3 regions of the Pectobacterium sp. 1950-15 genome follow, and region 3 is predicted to be linked to each of the others. Evidence: predicted binding sites of a transcription regulator. Region 3 holds the regulator's gene; each other region holds the start of a gene.

Region 1 (6,115 bases), on a different contig from region 3:
TAACAGCATCCCCTGTGAAGCACTCAGCACGTTAATCACCTGCTGTAATGCTCTTGCGGTAAGCCCGAGTTTATCTAGCACCAGTTCCTGCTGGTGCGTTTGCAAAATACGCAACACGACTTTTTCTCCCTGCTGCACAGGGAGCGTAGCGATGCGCAACGAGTAGGCTTGTTGATCCAGCATCAGGCTGAACTGGCCGTCTTGCGGCAATCGTCGTTCGGCGATGTTCAACTTGCCCATGATTTTCAGCCGCGCGGTAATACGGTTTGTCAGCTCGGAAGGCGGGGCGGATATGGCCTGTAGCACGCCATCAATGCGCAGCCGCACGCGATAGCTGTCTGGTAAGGGCTCAAAGTGGATATCAGAGGCACGACGCTGAACGGCGAGACGCAGCGTTTGATGGATAAATTGTGCAACGGGGGAGTCGTCGTCATGATCCTGTTGCCCGGTGCTGTTGTGATACGTGCTGGCATGGTAGGTTTCTGCGGGTTCGGCAACGGCGTTCACGGGGTTAAGCTGCTGTTCCATTCTGGCCTGCGGCCATTGCTCCACCATAATGCGGCGATTGCTGGCAAAACGCAGCGCGGCAATCATCTCTGCCGAAGGGGATGTCGTGACGGCGACCGACAGCGTTTGTTCATCAAGACTAAGCAATAATGCCTGATAACGTCGGCACAGTGTCTGTAGTTCGCTGAGCGTATGCTCGGAGGCGGAGGAGGAGTCTGTCATGATTAACCTGCCGTATTATCGAAACGGAAAACGTCCTGACAAGCGGCTTGCAGGCTCTCTGCGCCGTTATCTGTGGCACAGTTTTTCGTCCAGCGTGAGGCGCCGGTTTCGCTATCCCACATTGGCGTCAGAATAACGCGTAGCCCTTGCAGAGTGGATTGTCCGGTCAGCGTAATTACCCCTTGGGCGACGCTAACGGCGCTGACATAGCGTGAAGATTTACTGCCTGGAATCCCCTGATTACCTGCGCTACAGGCGGTAAAGGCGGCATTTTCCAGACCGCAGAGATCGACCGGTGTTTTATAAGACACCATGGTTTGCAGCATGTCCGTCAGCGCCGCTTTTTGCAGATAGCCTTGATAGGCGGGAACGCCAATGGCGCTGAGGATGGCGACGATCGCAATGACGATCATCAGTTCAATCAGTGTGAATCCTTGTTGTGTGGTCATGTTGATTTCCCTGTTGTGGCGCATAAATAGGGTGGCGCATAAATACATACGGACGGCTGGCAGCATAGAAAAGGGTGTGAAGGCTGGCTAGCGGAGGAAATGAAAATAGGAAAGCGCTACGACATGTTTTTAGATATTTGCAGAGCGTTGAAAAATTTTTTGCGAGCAGAGGCGCAATTTTCTTGCTATCAGGGCAGAACATTTGCGCAGGGCAGGAAGATCGTATCGTGACGGTGTTATGGGGAAATATGAGATAAATAAACGAGAACGAGGTGCGAGAGGGCACCTCGTCGGAAAGAAAAAAACGCTTAGATAAAACGCATGGATAAATCCAGCGCTTGTACGTGCTTGGTGAGCGCCCCCACCGAGATATAGTCCACGCCGGTTTCCGCATAGCCACGCAGCGTGTCGAGGGTGACATTACCGGATATCTCCAGCAGTGCGCGGCCTTGTGTGGTGTTAACGGCTTCCCGGATGTTATCCAGACTGAAATTATCCAGCATGATGATATCGGCACCTGCGTCCAGCGCCTGCTGTAATTCATCCAGTGATTCGACCTCAACCTCTACCGGAACATCACTGCGCAGAGACTGTGCTTTTTCGACCGCATTTTTGATTGAGCCAGCGGCGATGATATGGTTTTCCTTGATCAGGAAAGCATCGGATAGGCCGAGCCGATGGTTATCTCCACCGCCGCATGATACGGCGTATTTCAGTGCGGTTCGCAGTCCTGGCAACGTTTTACGTGTATCCAGCAGCCGAGTGCGCGTTCCCTGCAATACCGCGACATAGCGGCTGACTTCCGTTGCGACGCCTGACAGCGTTTGCAGGAAATTCAGCGCCGTGCGTTCGCCGGTCAGAAGCTGTTTGGCCGGCCCCGTGATGTCACATAGCGCTTGGTTGGGGGTGATGGCATCGCCATCGGCGACGTGCCAGACGATCGTTGTCGTGTTGCCCAATTGAGAAAAGACTTCTTCAAGCCAACGCGCACCGCAGAATATGCCCGCTTCACGCGTGATAATGCGTGCGCTGACGGTCTCGTTGTCGGGTAACAGAAGCGCGGTAATGTCTTGATTAGCATCGACGATGCCACCTAAATCTTCACGCAATGCCAGTTGCACACTGGCGGGGATATCTTGTGCAATACGAGCAAGCAAGGCTTGTTGGCGTTGTTCCTGACTGTAGCGACGCGTTGACATGACAAAACTCCGAAGGGGGATTCGGATGTCTATGCTACCTTGTTTATATCAGGACATCCAGAATGAATAATTATTACAATTCAAACTGTTACTGTTATTAACCTTCCGGCGAACATCCGTGGCCACCGGAAAGGGACATGCGGTTTTAGAAGTTATAACCGACGACCAGATAGTATCCCCAGCCAGTAGATTTCACTTCAAACGGGCCTTTGCCGAAATTGAGTTCTGCGCCATCAGCCCATTGACCGCCGTTATGGAAATAACGTGCGACGAAAGAGTAGTGCCAGTGGTCGTAGCCCAGCGCCAGAATATGGCTGGAGGCAATGGAATTGTTGGTGCGGCTTGCATTCGATTTATCACGCAGCTCTGAGCCAAAATCGAAATTGGTGAAGCTGATATACGAGACGTTGCCGCCCAGCATTGATCCAAGTGGGTAAGAGTATTTCACTTTTACGCGGTAGCCGTCCCACTCGTTTTCATTAGCGGCGCCGTAGTTTTGCCATTGGTATTTGGCATAGCCGTTCAGTGACAGAGACAGGTCGGTGCCGGTATCAATATCGGTGCCTAAGCCCATGTACCAGGTGCTCTGGCGTGAACCGCTGTTGCGACCCTGATCGTAAATAACGTTATTGGCGATGTACCACTCTTTAAACGGACCAAAGCTCAGGTCAGCTCCTGTCAGTTTATCAATGGAGAAGCGTGGTTCGATCTCGACAAACAGCGGAGAGCCTTTGTCCCAAATACCGCGGCTAGCGGGATCGCCACCAAAGAACTTTGGCGCATCGGCGTAGCCGTAGAAATCGAACCAGTCTTTACGCGCAAACGCTTCGTATTCCAGATAGGTCGTACTGTTCAGTTGCGGTCCAAAACGTGTGTGGGCGCTGCCGACGACGTTAATGCTCTGATGCCACCAGTCGGAGAGGTATTCGGCTTTATTGCTGTCGGCAAGAACAGGCATTGAGCATGACAGTGCGAGCAAAGCGCCTGCTGCGAAAGTTTTCTTCATGTTAAGTACCATTGTGTTAGACGTTATTTACGTCGTGCGTAAGAGCGCGGAATAAGTTTTGGTAATATCTAAAAAAATCAGAAGATAATTTTGTCATGCATTTTAAGTAAAAATAGACGCAATGCACGAAAACGATTGCCTTTTATTGCGCTATTACATTTGTAATGTGATTTTAATCACATTATGGTGTTGGGGATTTCACCTGACGAAAAGGGTGTTAGGAGAGGATGCAGACAGGAAAGCGAAGGTAACATCACAAAACGAATGGTAAAACCTATTGATATCCGGTTGGATAGATAGGATGGCGCGAAACATGGTATCTTGGATACAAGGACTTTTGGCTACAATTGTTTTTACACTGACGTTGTTTTTACTCCTGAAATTGATTTTTCGCCTGATTCAGCCGGCAAACGACACGATGCGAGGTTATCGCCGATGCTTTTGGAAAATGGCTGGTTATCCGACATTACACACACGCCTTCAGCACATTATGATGGCCGTCCGAATAATGAGGTGCCTTCCTTACTGGTGATCCACAATATCAGTCTGCCGCCCGGCGAGTTTGGCGGCCCCTATATTGATCAACTATTTACGGCGACGTTGGATCCCACCGCGCATCCCTATTTCGCTGATATTTCTCATTTACGCGTTGCGGCACACTGCCTGATTCGCCGCGACGGGCAAATTACGCAGTATGTGTCGTTCGATCAGCGTGCCTGGCATGCCGGAGTGTCGGTGTTTGAAGGTCGCGAACGCTGTAACGATTTCTCTATTGGCATTGAGTTGGAAGGGACGGATACGCTGCCTTTTACCATGGAGCAATATCACTCTCTGGTGGCGATTACACGCCTATTAATGCGGGTTTACCCCATCACTTTATCGCGAATTACCGGACACAGCGACATCGCTCCGGGCCGTAAAACCGATCCCGGCCCGGCATTTGACTGGGATGGCTATCATCGTCAGCTACAAGAAAACTGAACAGAGAACAAAGGGAGCCTAGATTAATGACGCTGTTTACACTGTTGCTTACGTTGGCCTGGGAGCGCTTGTTCAAACAGGGGGAGCACTGGCAGATCGATCATCGACTTGAAGCCGTGTTCCGGCACGTTTCATCCCCGTCTTTATTTCAAACGCTGTTCCTGACATTGTGCAGCATGGGCATCGTGGCGGGGCTGCTATGGCTCACCAGCGGCATTTTGTTCGGCCTGATTTCTCTTCTGTTGTGGATTGTTATCAGCCTGATGTGCGTTGGCGCGGGTGAAATTCGTCAGCACTATCGGCGCTATTTGCAGGCCGCGCAGCGCGGTGAGGCGGATGCCAGTCGGGAAATGGCGGCAGAACTGGCGTTGATTCACGGTCTGCCCGTTGGCACGAGCGAAAGCGAGCAGTTGAAAGAGCTGCAAAACGCGCTGCTGTGGATCAATTTCCGCTTTTATTTAGCCCCGCTGTTCTGGTTCATCGCAGCCGGGCCATACGGGCCGATTGCGCTGATGGGATATGCATTTTTGCGCGCCAGACAGACCTGGCTTGCTCGCCACCATACTCCGCTGGAGCGCGCGCAGTCTGGTGTTGATAGCTTGCTGCATTGGCTTGACTGGATTCCTGCGCGTTTGGCCGGTGCCGCTTACGCTTTGCTGGGGCATGGCGAAAAGGCGCTGCCCGCCTGGTTCGCCTCGCTGGGAGATTTTCGCAGCTCGCAATATTGGGTGTTAACGCAGTTGGCCCAATTTTCTCTCGCGCGTGAACCCCACATTGAGCCCGTAGAGACACCGAAAGCCGCCGTGACGCTGGCTAAAAAGGTGACGCTGGTGCTGGTGGTTGTGGTCGCGATTTTGACGATATACGGTGCGTTGGTGTGATGTTTGTTGTGGGTTGGTAGGAAAAATAATGGCCGACAGAGTCGGCCATGGAAAAGGACGGGGTAAACGCTGTAACGACTTAATTCGCCTGGTTTTTCTTTTTGATGAAGTAACCCACGCCCAGAATCACCAGCCAGACTGGAATCAGCAGAACGGAAATCTGAATGCCCGGTGTCAGGAACATGATGACCAGTATACCAGCCAGGAACAGCAGGCAGAGGTAGTTACCCAGCGGGTAAAACAGCGCCTTAAACTTGGTCACCGCACCTTCTTTGTCTTTTTGCGCACGGAACTTCAGGTGCGCCAGACTGATCATCGCCCAGTTAATCACAAGCGCGGACACGACCAGCGCCATCAACAGCTCGAAGGCTTTACCTGGAATGAGGTAGTTGATCAGCACGCACAGCGCTGTCGCCAGCGCGGAGATACCGATAGCGACAACCGGAACGCCACGGCCGTCGACAGTTTCCAGCACTTTCGGCCCATTCCCCTGTTTCGCCAGACCGAACAGCATGCGGCTGTTGCAGTACACACAGCTGTTATAAACGGACAGCGCTGCGGTCAGTACCACGATGTTCAGCACCGTCGCCACGACGTTGCTGTTCAGTTCATGGAAGATCATGACGAATGGGCTACCGCCTTCTACAACCTTGCCCCACGGGTAAAGTGACAGCAGGATAGCGAGCGAGCCGATGTAGAAAATCAGGATGCGGTAGATCACCTGATTGGTCGCGCGTGGAATGCTTTTCTCTGGGTCATCCGCTTCTGCGGCGGTAATCCCCACCAGTTCCAGGCCGCCAAATGAGAACATGATAACAGCCATCGCCATCACCAGGCCGAGCATGCCGTTCGGGAAGAACCCGCCCTGCG
Region 2 (6,115 bases), on a different contig from region 3:
CAATAAAACCGCCGAATAGCGTGGGGGCATCAGTACCCAGATTGAGATCGGTAATCACGCCTTTTAGACGCTGATTGGCGAACGGCGTTCTACGGCCGTTAAACCAGTCCAGCACGACAGGCAGGTGATCCAGCGTGGGATTTTCCGCCCAACTGCGGGTAAGCCGTTCCAGCAGTTTGGCTTCCATCGCCTGTAATGACGTTTTGAGTTCGGGATGACCTTGCTCGGCATAGTCTTTCGCCGCTTCCTGTAACGACCAGCCCAGCAGCCGCCCAAACCAGGCGTACATGTCTCCGAAAGCGGATTGTCCGGCTTCGAGGCCGATATAGCCGGGAACAACGCTGCCGTCGACCTGCCCGCAAATACCGGCGATGGTGCGATCGGCAATGCGCGCGTCGTCGGCGATCAAAATGTCGCAAGTGGAGGTGCCAATCACTTTAACCAACGTATAAGGCTGTGCGCCTGCGCCGACGGTGCCGACATGGCAGTCAAACGCGCCGCCCGCCAGAATAACGGTCTCAGGAATACCGAGCCGCTGCGCCCATTCGGCGGTGATGGTGCCGACCGGCTGTTCGGCGGTCCAGGTATCGGTAAACAGCGGGTACTGTAATGTCTCGGTCAGGCAGGGATCGAGCGCGTGCAGGAAGTCTTTTGGCGGCAGTCCGCCCCAACTGGGGTGCCAGAGTGATTTATGCCCGGCGCTGCATCGACCACGGCGGATATCGGCAGGTGCCTGCGTGCCGGAAAGCAGGGCGGGCACCCAGTCGCACAGTTCTATCCAGGAGACCGCAGCCTGACGCACGGCGGCATCTTCACGCGAGACATGCAGGATTTTGGCCCAGAACCATTCGGACGAGTAAACGCCGCCAATATAACGGGTGTAATCCGGAAATTGGCCGCTCCGGCACAGCGTATTAATCGCTTCGGCTTCTTCTATTGCCGTGTGGTCTTTCCACAGCACAAACATCGCATTGGGGTTGTCCGCAAATTCGGGGCGCAGCGCAAGGATCTGACCGTGTTCATCAATCGGTGCGGGGGTGGAGCCGGTCGAGTCCACACCGATGCCGATGATGTGTTGCCGCTGTTCGTTCGTCAGACGGGAAACCACCACTTTAATCGCCTGTTCCAGCGATTCGATATAGTCCAGTGGATGGTGTCGGAACTGGTTGTTGGCAGGCTGACAATATTTACCCTCGCGCCAGCGGGGGTAGTAGACCACTTCTGTTTCCAGCTCTTGCCCGCTTTGGCAGTCAACGGCTAAGGCGCGTACCGAATCACTGCCGAAGTCGAGGCCAATCGTAATAGCGCCCGCACTCATGCTTTGCTCCTCATTAATCCCAGATCGTTGGTGTTTACGATAGGCAGGGAGAGGAGGAGGCGGTTAGGAGCGGTTAGCTGGAAGTATGTATTTTTCTGTCGCCAGCAGCCATTTTGTGAAGCCCGTCAAAGGTTAATGATTGGTTAAAATCGCTAAATGTATGTACAAACCTGTCATTGTTCCGGGATGTGATAAAGCTCTATATTCGGACCGAAAATAACGACTAAAACATAAAGCGTCTGAATGCTACTGAGTAAAGGATTGCGCTAAGTCTGTGTTTTTCCTTTATCCAGACCGGAAATACCTTACCCACAACGTGAACGTGTTTCAGCGTTGCTGGCGAACGAAAAGATAATTACACCGGAGAACATCATGCATAAATTCACTAAGGCGCTGGCAGCAATCGGGTTGGCTGCGGTTATGTCACAATCAGCTATGGCAGAGAACTTAAAGCTGGGATTTCTGGTTAAACAACCGGAAGAACCCTGGTTCCAGACCGAATGGAAATTCGCTGATAAAGCAGGAAAAGATCTCGGTTTTGATGTGATAAAAATTGCGGTTCCCGATGGGGAAAAGACCCTGAACGCGATTGACAGTCTGGCGGCCAGTGGAGCAAAAGGTTTCGTTATCTGTACGCCCGATCCGAAATTAGGGCCTGCCATTATGGCGAAAGCGCGCAGCTACGATCTGAAAGTGATCGCGGTTGACGATCAGTTTGTGAATGCCAAAGGCCAGCCGATGGATACCGTGCCGCTGGTGATGATGGCTGCTACCAAGATCGGTGAGCGTCAGGGGCAGGAACTGTATAAAGAAATGAACAAACGCGGCTGGAAAGTGGACGAAACGGCCGTGATGGCGATTACCGCGAACGAACTGGACACCGCGCGTCGCCGTACCTCGGGTTCTATGGATGCGCTGAAGGCCGCTGGCTTCCCGGAAAAACAGATCTATCAGGTACCGACCAAATCTAACGATATCCCCGGTGCATTTGATGCCGCTAACTCCATGCTGGTTCAGCACCCCGGTGTGAAAAACTGGCTGATTATCGGTATGAACGACAATACCGTATTGGGCGGCGTGCGTGCGACGGAAGGTCAGGGCTTTAAAGCCGAAAACGTGATTGGTATCGGTATCAACGGCGTGGATGCGGTCAGCGAGCTGTCCAAAGGTCAGGCAACAGGCTTCTTTGGTTCACTGCTGCCAAGCCCGGATATTCACGGCTACAAGAGTATCCAGATGCTGAATGACTGGGTCACCAAAGGCGTAGAACCCGAGAAATTTACCGAAGTGACCGATGTGGTGCTGATCACTCGTGACAACTTTAAGGTCGAACTGGAGAAAAAAGGCCTGATGTAATCACGCCTGATTTCGTAAAGACGCGGATAACGCCGATCGGCATGACGCTGGTCGACGTTATCCTGATCGAAGTTATCCGCGCTCTACCTGCATCGTTATGAGGAAACAGACATGACAGCACAGTCACCCTATTTGTCGTTTCATGGAATTGGCAAAGAATTTCCCGGTGTTAAGGCGCTTTCGGATATCAGTTTTGCCTGCCATGCCGGCCAGATCCATGCATTGATGGGGGAAAACGGAGCGGGCAAATCGACGCTGTTAAAGATCCTGAGCGGCAACTATTCTCCGTCAGCGGGTGAAATCCATATTCAGGGCAAACCTGTGCAGTTTACTAACACGATGGACGCCCTGAATGCGGGTGTTGCCATCATTTATCAGGAACTGCACCTGGTGCCGGAAATGACGGTCGCCGAGAACATCTATCTGGGGCAGTTGCCGCATAAATACGGCATGGTGAACTACTCGCTGCTGCGCTATGAAGCCAAGCTCCAGCTACAGCATCTGGGATTGGATATCGATCCTGATACCCCGCTGAAATACCTGTCTATCGGGCAATGGCAGATGGTGGAAATCGCCAAAGCGCTGGCCCGTAACGCCAAAATTATTGCTTTTGATGAACCGACCAGTTCGCTGTCTGCCCGTGAGATCGAGCAGCTTTTTCGCGTGATTACGGAATTGCGCAGCGAAGGCCGGGTCATTTTGTACGTTTCGCACCGAATGGAAGAAATTTTTGCGCTGAGCGATGCCATTACCGTGTTTAAAGATGGTCGCTATGTGCGCACGTTTGACGATATGCAGCAGGTGAACCATGAGTCGCTGGTACAGGCGATGGTAGGACGTAACCTGGGGGATATCTATGGCTATGCGCCGCGTCCGCACGGCGAAGAGCGTTTGACGCTGAAAGACGTAAAAGCGCCGGGCGTGAAATCCACCGTGTCCCTGAACGTGAAGCAGGGGGAAATTGTCGGGCTATTTGGTCTGGTAGGCGCTGGACGCAGCGAGCTGATGAAAGGGCTGTTTGGTGCGACAAAAATCACCGGCGGTCAGGTGCTGCTGGATGGTAAGCCGCTGGTGGTGAATTCCCCCATCGATGCGATTCGTCAGGGCGTGATGCTCTGCCCTGAAGATCGTAAGGCGGACGGTATCATTCCTGTCCACTCGGTGCGTGACAACATCAATATCAGTGCGCGGCGTAAGAGCCTGAAAGCCGGTTTTATTATTAATAATCAGTGGGAAGCGGATAACGCCTCGAAACGGATTGCGGCGCTGAATATTAAAACGCCGTCCGATGAACAGCTGATTATGAATCTTTCCGGCGGTAACCAGCAGAAAGCCATTCTTGGCCGCTGGCTGTCCGAGGAGATGAAGGTCATTTTGCTCGATGAGCCCACGCGCGGCATTGACGTCGGCGCGAAGCACGAAATTTATCATGTCATCTATGAACTGGCGAATCAGGGGATCGCGGTGCTGTTTGCCTCCAGCGATTTACCAGAAGTGCTTGGGCTGGCCGACCGGATTATCGTCATGCGCGAAGGGGCTATCTCCGGCGAGCTGCTGCATGCCGATGCCACAGAGCAGAAGGTGCTCAGTCTGGCTATGTTACGAACCCCCGATATCGAATCTGCGGTTGCCTGACCGCGAAGGAGCAAAATAATGTCAACGGTTACGTCTGCAACCTCAGAGAAGAAGAACAGCAGTTCGGGATTATCCCGCATTTGGGATAACTACGGCATGCTGGTGGTGTTTGCCGTGCTGTTTATTGGCTGTGCAATTTTTGTCCCGAATTTCGCGACGTTTATCAATATGAAAGGGCTGGGGTTAGCGATCTCGATGTCCGGTATGGTGGCCTGCGGGATGCTGTTCTGTCTGGCTTCTGGCGATTTCGACCTGTCGGTGGCCTCCATCATCGCCTGTGCCGGGGTAGCCACGGCGGTAGTGATCAATATCAGCGAAAGCCTGTGGATCGGTGTCAGTGCCGGACTGCTGCTGGGCGTGGCGTTCGGTTTGCTCAATGGGTTTGTGATTGCCCGTTTAAAGATCAACGCGCTGATCACCACGCTGGCGACGATGCAGATTGCGCGTGGTCTGGCGTACATCATTTCCGATGGTAAAGCGGTAGGGATTGAAGATGAGCGTTTCTTCGCGCTGGGCTATGCCAACTGGCTGGGCTTGCCTGCGCCAATCTGGATCACCATCGGCTGCATGATTCTGTTTGGGCTGCTGCTGAACAAAACCACGTTTGGCCGCAATACGCTGGCGATTGGGGGCAATGAAGAAGCGGCGCGTCTGGCCGGGGTACCGGTGGTGCGTACCAAGATCATCATTTTCGCCTTGTCCGGCCTGGTGTCAGCCGCTGCGGGGATCATTCTGGCCTCGCGCATGACTAGCGGCCAGCCGATGACCTCCATCGGGTATGAGCTAATCGTGATTTCTGCCTGTGTGCTGGGTGGTGTGTCGCTGAAAGGTGGGATCGGTAAAATTTCTTACGTGGTGGCTGGCGTACTGATTTTGGGTACGGTAGAAAACGCGATGAATCTGCTGAACATCTCTCCATTTGCCCAGTATGTGGTGCGTGGGCTGATTCTGCTGGCGGCGGTTATCTTTGACCGCTACAAACAATTAGCGAAGAAAACGGTGTAAATGCCTGTGCGGCAGGTAAGAGCCTGCCGCTTTCTTTCTTATTAGCGTGTACCGGAGGCTCGATGTATCACCGTATGGCGCATGAATCTCAGCCTAATCCGCTGCTGCCGGGATATTCGTTCAACGCTTACCTCGTGGCAGGCCTGACGCCGATTCTGGCAGAAGGACCGCTCGACTTCTTTATCGATCGCCCTGATGGTATGAAGGGCTACATCATTAACCTCACCATGAAAGGACAGGGTCAGGTCTTTGATGGCGATGAGACCTTTTTCTGCAATCCTGGCGATCTGCTGTTGTTCCCGCCAAAATCGAAGCATTTTTATGGTCGTTCGCCGAGCAGCGACTGCTGGTATCACCGCTGGGTCTATTTTCGCCCGCGTGCCTACTGGGCCGACTGGCTGGAATGGCATACCAAAAGCAGCGGTATTGGTCGCATGAGTCTGCCGAATAACCAACTGCTGCTGGAGTTCGACAGGCTGTTTGCCAATATTGAGCAGACGCAGCGTTCCGGGCGTCGTTTTTCAGAAGAGTTGGGCATGAATCTGCTGGAGCGTCTGTTGCTCCGCGCGATGGAAGAAGATCCACAGAGCCCGCAAAAGATCATGGATCCGCGCGTGATAGAAGCCTGCCAGTTTATTACCAGCAATCTGGCTGGAGAACTGCGTATTGACGAAGTCGCGCGCCACGTTTGCCTGTCGCCGTCGCGGCTGGCGCATCTGTTCCGTGAACAGGTGGGCATTAATATTTTGCGCTGGCGTGAAGACCAGCGCGTCATCCGCGCCAAGCTGTTATTGCAGACCA
Region 3 (6,115 bases):
AGCGGTGATGGATTCCGTCGTCCGCTCAATGGAAGACTACATCACCTACATCACCCCACAGTTCTCTCGTACGCACATCAACTTCCAGCGCGTACCTACCGTGGACACCTCCAACCCGTTCGCCGCTAAATCGATTCCCTCGCTGGACGAAAGCTTCGTCGTGATTCACTTTCAGGGGTTGGATAACATTGATTATCCCTATCTGCTCGCCATGTTGCAGGGCTCATTTATCTCCCACATCAACACGTTGGTCGTTCCCGGCGGGAAAATGGGGCTGGCGATGGAGCTCATCATGGCACCGCTGGTGCAGCGGTTAATGGAAGGGAAAACCATCGAATAAGCATCGAGAGACACGGGGCGACCACAGGGATGAGGCCTCCCTACGGGGACCTCCCCCTGTGTTTCCCCTAATAACAGGCTTAAGTGAACAGAACTAGTGCCCAGAGAGAGGGATTATTCCAACACTCTAATTTCGTGGCTGTGCGTTACCTCAACGGCTTTGCCCAGCATCAGTGCCACAGAGCAGTATTTTTCCGCAGACAGAGTGACCGCGCGCTCGACGGCTTTGTCGGTCAGCCCTTTCCCCGTAACGATAAAATGCAGATTAATATGGGTAAATAAACGCGGCGCTTCAGACCGGCGCTCTGACGTCAATTTCACTTCACAATCCGCCACATCGTTACGACCTTTTTGCAGAATCGACACCACATCAATCGCGCTGCATCCCCCCACTGACATCAACACCATTTCCATCGGACTGGGCGCTTTATCGCCGGAATTGCCGTCCATCAAGATCTGGTGCCCTGATGCGGATTCGCCCAAAAACGTTAAGCCTTCAACCCATTTTACCCGTGCCTGCATGGTGCCTCTCCACTAAAAATTTTTTGAAAATTTATACCGTTACTGTACAAAAACCAGCGTTAATCAGAGCTTTGTCATGCTGAAGCGAGACAACACAAGACACGTCCTTAAAGCTGTGTTAAAACGAAAATAGAATAGACCTTTTCTGGACAAAGCCAGAAACGAAGAAGATGATGACGTAGCCAGATATACCCAGCCACGTTTACGTTGCAGCAAGGCAGCAACCGGAAAATCAAGGGTACAGTGGTTCCAGTATATTCCCTGACGTCATTCTGCCTAGACTGAATTTTATTTTTTAGCAGTTAAACACGCCGTACAGGGAACTCTGACCCCTGTAATTTGCGCAGTGAATTACAACAGAGGATGATAGCGAATGGTTCTCGGCAAACCGCAGACAGACCCAACTCTCGAATGGTTCCTTTCCCATTGTCATATCCACAAGTATCCATCGAAGAGCACGCTTATTCACCAAGGTGAAAAAGCAGAAACGCTTTACTACATCGTGAAAGGCTCTGTCGCAGTGCTAATCAAAGATGAAGAAGGCAAGGAAATGATTCTTTCCTACCTCAATCAGGGCGATTTCATCGGCGAGCTCGGCCTGTTTGAAGAAGGTCAGGAACGCAGCGCTTGGGTGCGGGCAAAAACCGCCTGTGAAGTGGCTGAAATCTCCTATAAAAAATTCCGCCAGCTCATCCAGGTTAACCCTGATATTCTCATGCGCCTGTCTGCACAAATGGCAAGCAGACTCCAGGTTACCTCAGAGAAAGTCGGCAACCTCGCCTTCCTTGATGTAACCGGCCGTATTGCCCAAACCCTACTCAACCTGGCCAAACAACCTGATGCCATGACGCATCCAGATGGCATGCAAATAAAAATTACCCGTCAGGAAATTGGGCAAATCGTTGGCTGCTCGCGTGAAACCGTGGGCCGCATTCTGAAAATGTTAGAAGACCAGAACCTGATCTCTGCGCACGGTAAAACGATTGTCGTTTACGGCACTCGCTAAATCCCTGTCGCTGTACCCTACCAATAAAAAAGCGTGAAGCCTCGGCCTCACGCTTTTTTTTATGGCGAGCGTCCTGCTCGCCACCCTACGGGCCGTCGCAAGCGACGTTGAAAAACGTTCCCTACGTTTTTTTATGGCGAGCTTCCTGCCCGCCACCTTACAGCCATCGCAGCAACGTTGAGAGAATAACTCAGTTCGCTGCGTTAACCACCTGTGCGACGGCTTTGGCGAACTTCGCCATCCCCTGCACAATATCGTCTTCATCAATGATCAAAGACGGCACAAAGCGGATGACGTTCGGCCCTGCCATCAGCACCATCAGACCCTGCGCTGTTGCAGCAGCCAGAAACTCGCCCGCGCGGCCATGCCACTGCGGCTTCAGCTCTGCCCCCAGCAGTAGCCCCATACCGCGAACCTGCTCGAATACAGCGTACTGCTGGTTAATTTTCTCAAGCTCACTAACAAAACGATCGTGCCGATCTGCCACGCCTGACAGCACTTCCGGCGTGTTAATGATATCCAGCGCGGCTTCGGCCACCGCACAGGCCAGCGGGTTGCCGCCATAAGTGGTGCCGTGTACCCCAACCGTCATCACAGAGGCGATTTCTTCCGTCGTCAGCATCGCGCTAATCGGGAATCCACCGCCCAACGCTTTAGCGGTGGTGAGAATATCCGGCGTAATACCGTAGTGCATGTAGCTGAATAATTTACCGGTACGCCCCATCCCACTCTGCACTTCATCAAATACCAGCAGCGCCTTGTGCTGATCGCACAGATCGCGAACGCCTTGCAAGAACTCAGGCGTAGCAGGCGTAATACCGCCCTCGCCCTGAATCGGCTCCAGTACGACTGCGCAGGTGTGATCGTCCATCACTGCTTTGACCGCAGCCAGATCGTTGAAAGGAACATGGACAATATCCGCAGGCTTAGGTCCGAAACCATCGGCATATTTAGGCTGTCCGCCAACCGAGACGGTGAACAGCGTCCGACCATGAAACGCATTGTAGAAGGCGATAATCTTGGTTTTATACGGGCTATGGCGTTTAACCGCATAGTGACGCGCCAGTTTAAATGCGGCTTCGTTAGCCTCAGCACCGGAGTTAACAAAGAACACACGATCGGCAAAAGTGGCATCAATCAATTTGCTGGCGAGGCGTAGTGCAGGTTCGTTGGTGAAAATATTGCTGGTGTGCCACAGTTTTTCACCCTGCTGCTGCAATGCATTAACCAGTGCAGGATGGCAGTGGCCCAGTGCCGTAACCGCAATGCCACCGGAGAAATCGATATACTCACGGCCGTCCTGATCCCAGACGCGACTCCCTTTACCTTTCACTGGTACAAATTTCGCGGGTGCATAAACCGGCAAAATCACTTTATCGTGAGTATCCCGTGTCACTGCTTTCTGCTCTGCTGCCATTTGCTGCCTCACTCTGCTATCCATCACGTTAGAATGAAAATATAGTCAATAAATATGCATAAAAAATCAATTACAGGCAATATTAAATCGGCTACTAGAGAGAATAACTTTCTATATAGCTAAATTTTAAGGAAATTATCCAAAAGCTGATGCCCTTGCTGGCTAAGAATACTCTCTGGGTGAAACTGCACGCCTTCAAGCGGCAGTGAGCGATGACGGATCCCCATAATCTCATCTCGCTTGCCTTCATGTTCGCTCCAGGCTGTAACCTCAAAGCAATCGGGTAGCGAAGCTGCATCAATGATAAGTGAATGATAGCGAGTCACCGTCAAGGGCTGAGCGAGCCCCGCAAAAACCCCTGTATTGCTGTGCGCAATCGCAGAGGTTTTCCCATGCATAACCTGCCGTGCCCGCACCACACGCGCGCCGAACGTCTGCCCCATCGCCTGATGGCCAAGACACACGCCCAGAATAGGCAATTTATCGGCAAAGTAACGAATTGCAGTCAGTGAAATGCCCGCCTCATCCGGCGTGCAAGGACCCGGTGAAATCACCAATCGCTCAGGCGCAAGCTGTTCAATCTCACGCAGCGTCAGTTCATCATTACGCTTCACCACGACCTGTGCGCCAAGCTCACAAAAGTATTGGTAAAGGTTGTAGGTAAAGGAATCGTAGTTATCGATAATCAGTAGCATATTTATTGCACAGTTAGTCAGGAAAGCCGTACTAACATACATGAAATTCGTGCCAGGCACCCAGACCTTGTCGCCAGCAAAGATAAAAGGCGCGCTATCCCTACGCAATAAATTAGCACGATAATAATTATACCGATCATAAATGATTTATTTCTGTAATAAGCATCTTTATTAATAGGTAATATTTATTATTCATTCCTATAGAAAACGATTTCTTTGAAATCATTTTTAACAAAAAAAATAATAACCAAAAATTCCTTATGAATTAATTAAGTTTTTTTCTACGGGCATAAAAAAACCACGATGTTATTTTTATAATCGATATTTATTTTTAACTTTTGACGGCGATCACAGTTGCGAACCAAGTGAATAACCCCCCAAGTTCAGAATGGATAAAAATAAAGAATTCACATTGAATAAAAAGAGAGGGTGAAAATTAAATAATTGATTTTTAATGATTTTAAATAGAAATTAGTTTCTATTTAAAAGTAATGAACACAAATCTCATCAGTTGTCCTCTTTTATTTAATCAATATATTTTTCACCTCATATTGAATTGTTTATTTTTTATGATAACACTAGGCACGGCTTTATAGACAAACCTTAATTTCATTTTTGTTGAAACAGCCTTCTTATTTACACAGGGTGTGTAGCGATAAATACCCAAAAAATTCTATGTCAAGGAGAGTACACAATGAAATACCTACTGCCTTCTGCAGCTGCAGGACTGTTGCTGCTCGCAGCCCAACCAACAATGGCGGCAAATACGGGGGGTTATGCCACCACTGACGGCGGCGATGTTTCCGGCGCAGTGAAAAAAACCGCACGTTCTTTGCAAGAGATCGTCGATATCATTGAGGCAGCGAAAAAGGACTCAAGCGGTAAAGCGGTCAAAGGCGGCGCCTACCCACTCGTCATCACCTATAACGGTAATGAAGATGCGTTAATCAAAGCGGCTGAAGCCAACATCTGCGGCCAATGGAGCAAAGATCCGCGCGGCGTAGAAGTCAAAGAGTTCACCAAAGGGCTCACCATCCTCGGGACCAACGGTTCTTCCGCTAACTTTGGTATCTGGATTGTAAACTCTTCCAACGTTGTCGTGCGTAACATGCGTTTCGGTTATATGCCTGGCGGAGCAAAAGATGGTGATGCTATCCGTATTGATAACTCGCCGAACGTCTGGATCGACCACAACGAGATTTTCGCCAAGAATTTCGAATGTGCCGGTACACCAGACAACGACACGACCTTTGAATCGGCTGTCGATATCAAGAAAGCCTCAACCAACGTCACAGTGTCATATAACTACATCCATGGCGTGAAAAAAGTGGGTCTGAGCGGTTCAAGCAACACAGATACGGGCCGTAACCTGACTTACCATCACAACATTTACAGCGATGTTAACTCACGTCTGCCGCTGCAACGTGGTGGTCAGGTTCACGCGTACAACAACCTGTATGATGGCATCAAAAGTTCAGGCTTTAACGTTCGTCAGAAAGGGATTGCACTGATCGAAAGCAACTGGTTCGAAAATGCGCTCAACCCAGTGACCGCACGTAATGATGACTCCAACTTCGGTACCTGGGAACTGCGTAACAACAACATTACCAGCCCGTCTGATTTTGCTAAATACAACATCACCTGGGGTAAGCCATCCACACCACACATCAATGCGGATGACTGGAAGAGCACGGGCAAATTCCCTGCACTCCCGTATAGCTACTCACCAGTTTCCGCACAGTGCGTGAAGGATAAACTGGCAAGCTACGCTGGCGTAGGTAAAAACCTGGCAGTACTGACAGCCGCTAACTGTAAATAAGTACATTAAACCCGGCGCATTCACTCTGCGCCGGGTTCTCTGTGAGCGGGTGATTTGGGCTCGCTCATTTTTTAAGGAAGCAGTGCAAGATTGCCAGTGCGACCTTCACAGCAACAGACTTCATGCTGATAGTCCTTCCACCACTATAAGGTATGGTCAGTGAGATCTATTTTCTTTCCTATCGTGTACAGGTGCATTATATAAAATTAATAATATAGCGATTAATAATAATTATTTTTTAACAAACTAAAATGCAAGGTAGAATTAACTCATAACGCAAAAAATATTGAATACGCCTGTGATAGTATATTTTGACT

What was found. The regulator CRP, encoded in region 3, controls carbon source genes, mostly activating them, when cyclic AMP is high. The targets are predictions, from matches to a motif close to ATGTGANNNNNNTCACAT.
Region 1: a site for CRP is predicted at 3,548-3,565, ahead of WCT94_RS19250 (nucleoside-specific channel-forming protein Tsx). Genes of this name have one in related genera too.
Region 2: a site for CRP is predicted at 1,505-1,522, ahead of WCT94_RS14290 (arabinose ABC transporter substrate-binding protein). Genes of this name have one in related genera too.

What each region holds. Positions count from the first base shown of each region.
Region 1 is NZ_JBBBQR010000023.1:39,962-46,076, forward strand. Features, by position in the region: gene gspE (type II secretion system protein GspE) at 1-729, opposite strand, end outside; gene ppdD (prepilin peptidase-dependent pilin) at 732-1,178, opposite strand; gene nadC (carboxylating nicotinate-nucleotide diphosphorylase) at 1,487-2,377, opposite strand; gene WCT94_RS19250 (nucleoside-specific channel-forming protein Tsx) at 2,523-3,383, opposite strand; gene ampD (1,6-anhydro-N-acetylmuramyl-L-alanine amidase AmpD) at 3,819-4,364, shown strand; gene ampE (beta-lactamase regulator AmpE) at 4,391-5,245, shown strand; gene WCT94_RS19265 (amino acid permease) at 5,325-6,115, opposite strand, start outside.
Region 2 is NZ_JBBBQR010000012.1:41,800-47,914, reverse strand. Features, by position in the region: gene WCT94_RS14295 (ribulokinase) at 1-1,318, opposite strand, end outside; gene WCT94_RS14290 (arabinose ABC transporter substrate-binding protein) at 1,691-2,674, shown strand; gene araG (L-arabinose ABC transporter ATP-binding protein AraG) at 2,786-4,309, shown strand; gene araH (L-arabinose ABC transporter permease AraH) at 4,328-5,314, shown strand; gene araC (arabinose operon transcriptional regulator AraC) at 5,377-6,115, shown strand, end outside.
Region 3 is NZ_JBBBQR010000008.1:212,207-218,321, reverse strand. Features, by position in the region: gene WCT94_RS11560 (phosphoribulokinase) at 1-340, shown strand, start outside; gene WCT94_RS11555 (OsmC family protein) at 454-861, opposite strand; gene crp (cAMP-activated global transcriptional regulator CRP) at 1,235-1,867, shown strand; gene argD (bifunctional acetylornithine/succinyldiaminopimelate transaminase) at 2,058-3,284, opposite strand; gene WCT94_RS11540 (aminodeoxychorismate synthase component II) at 3,404-3,979, opposite strand; gene pelA (pectate lyase PelA) at 4,674-5,798, shown strand.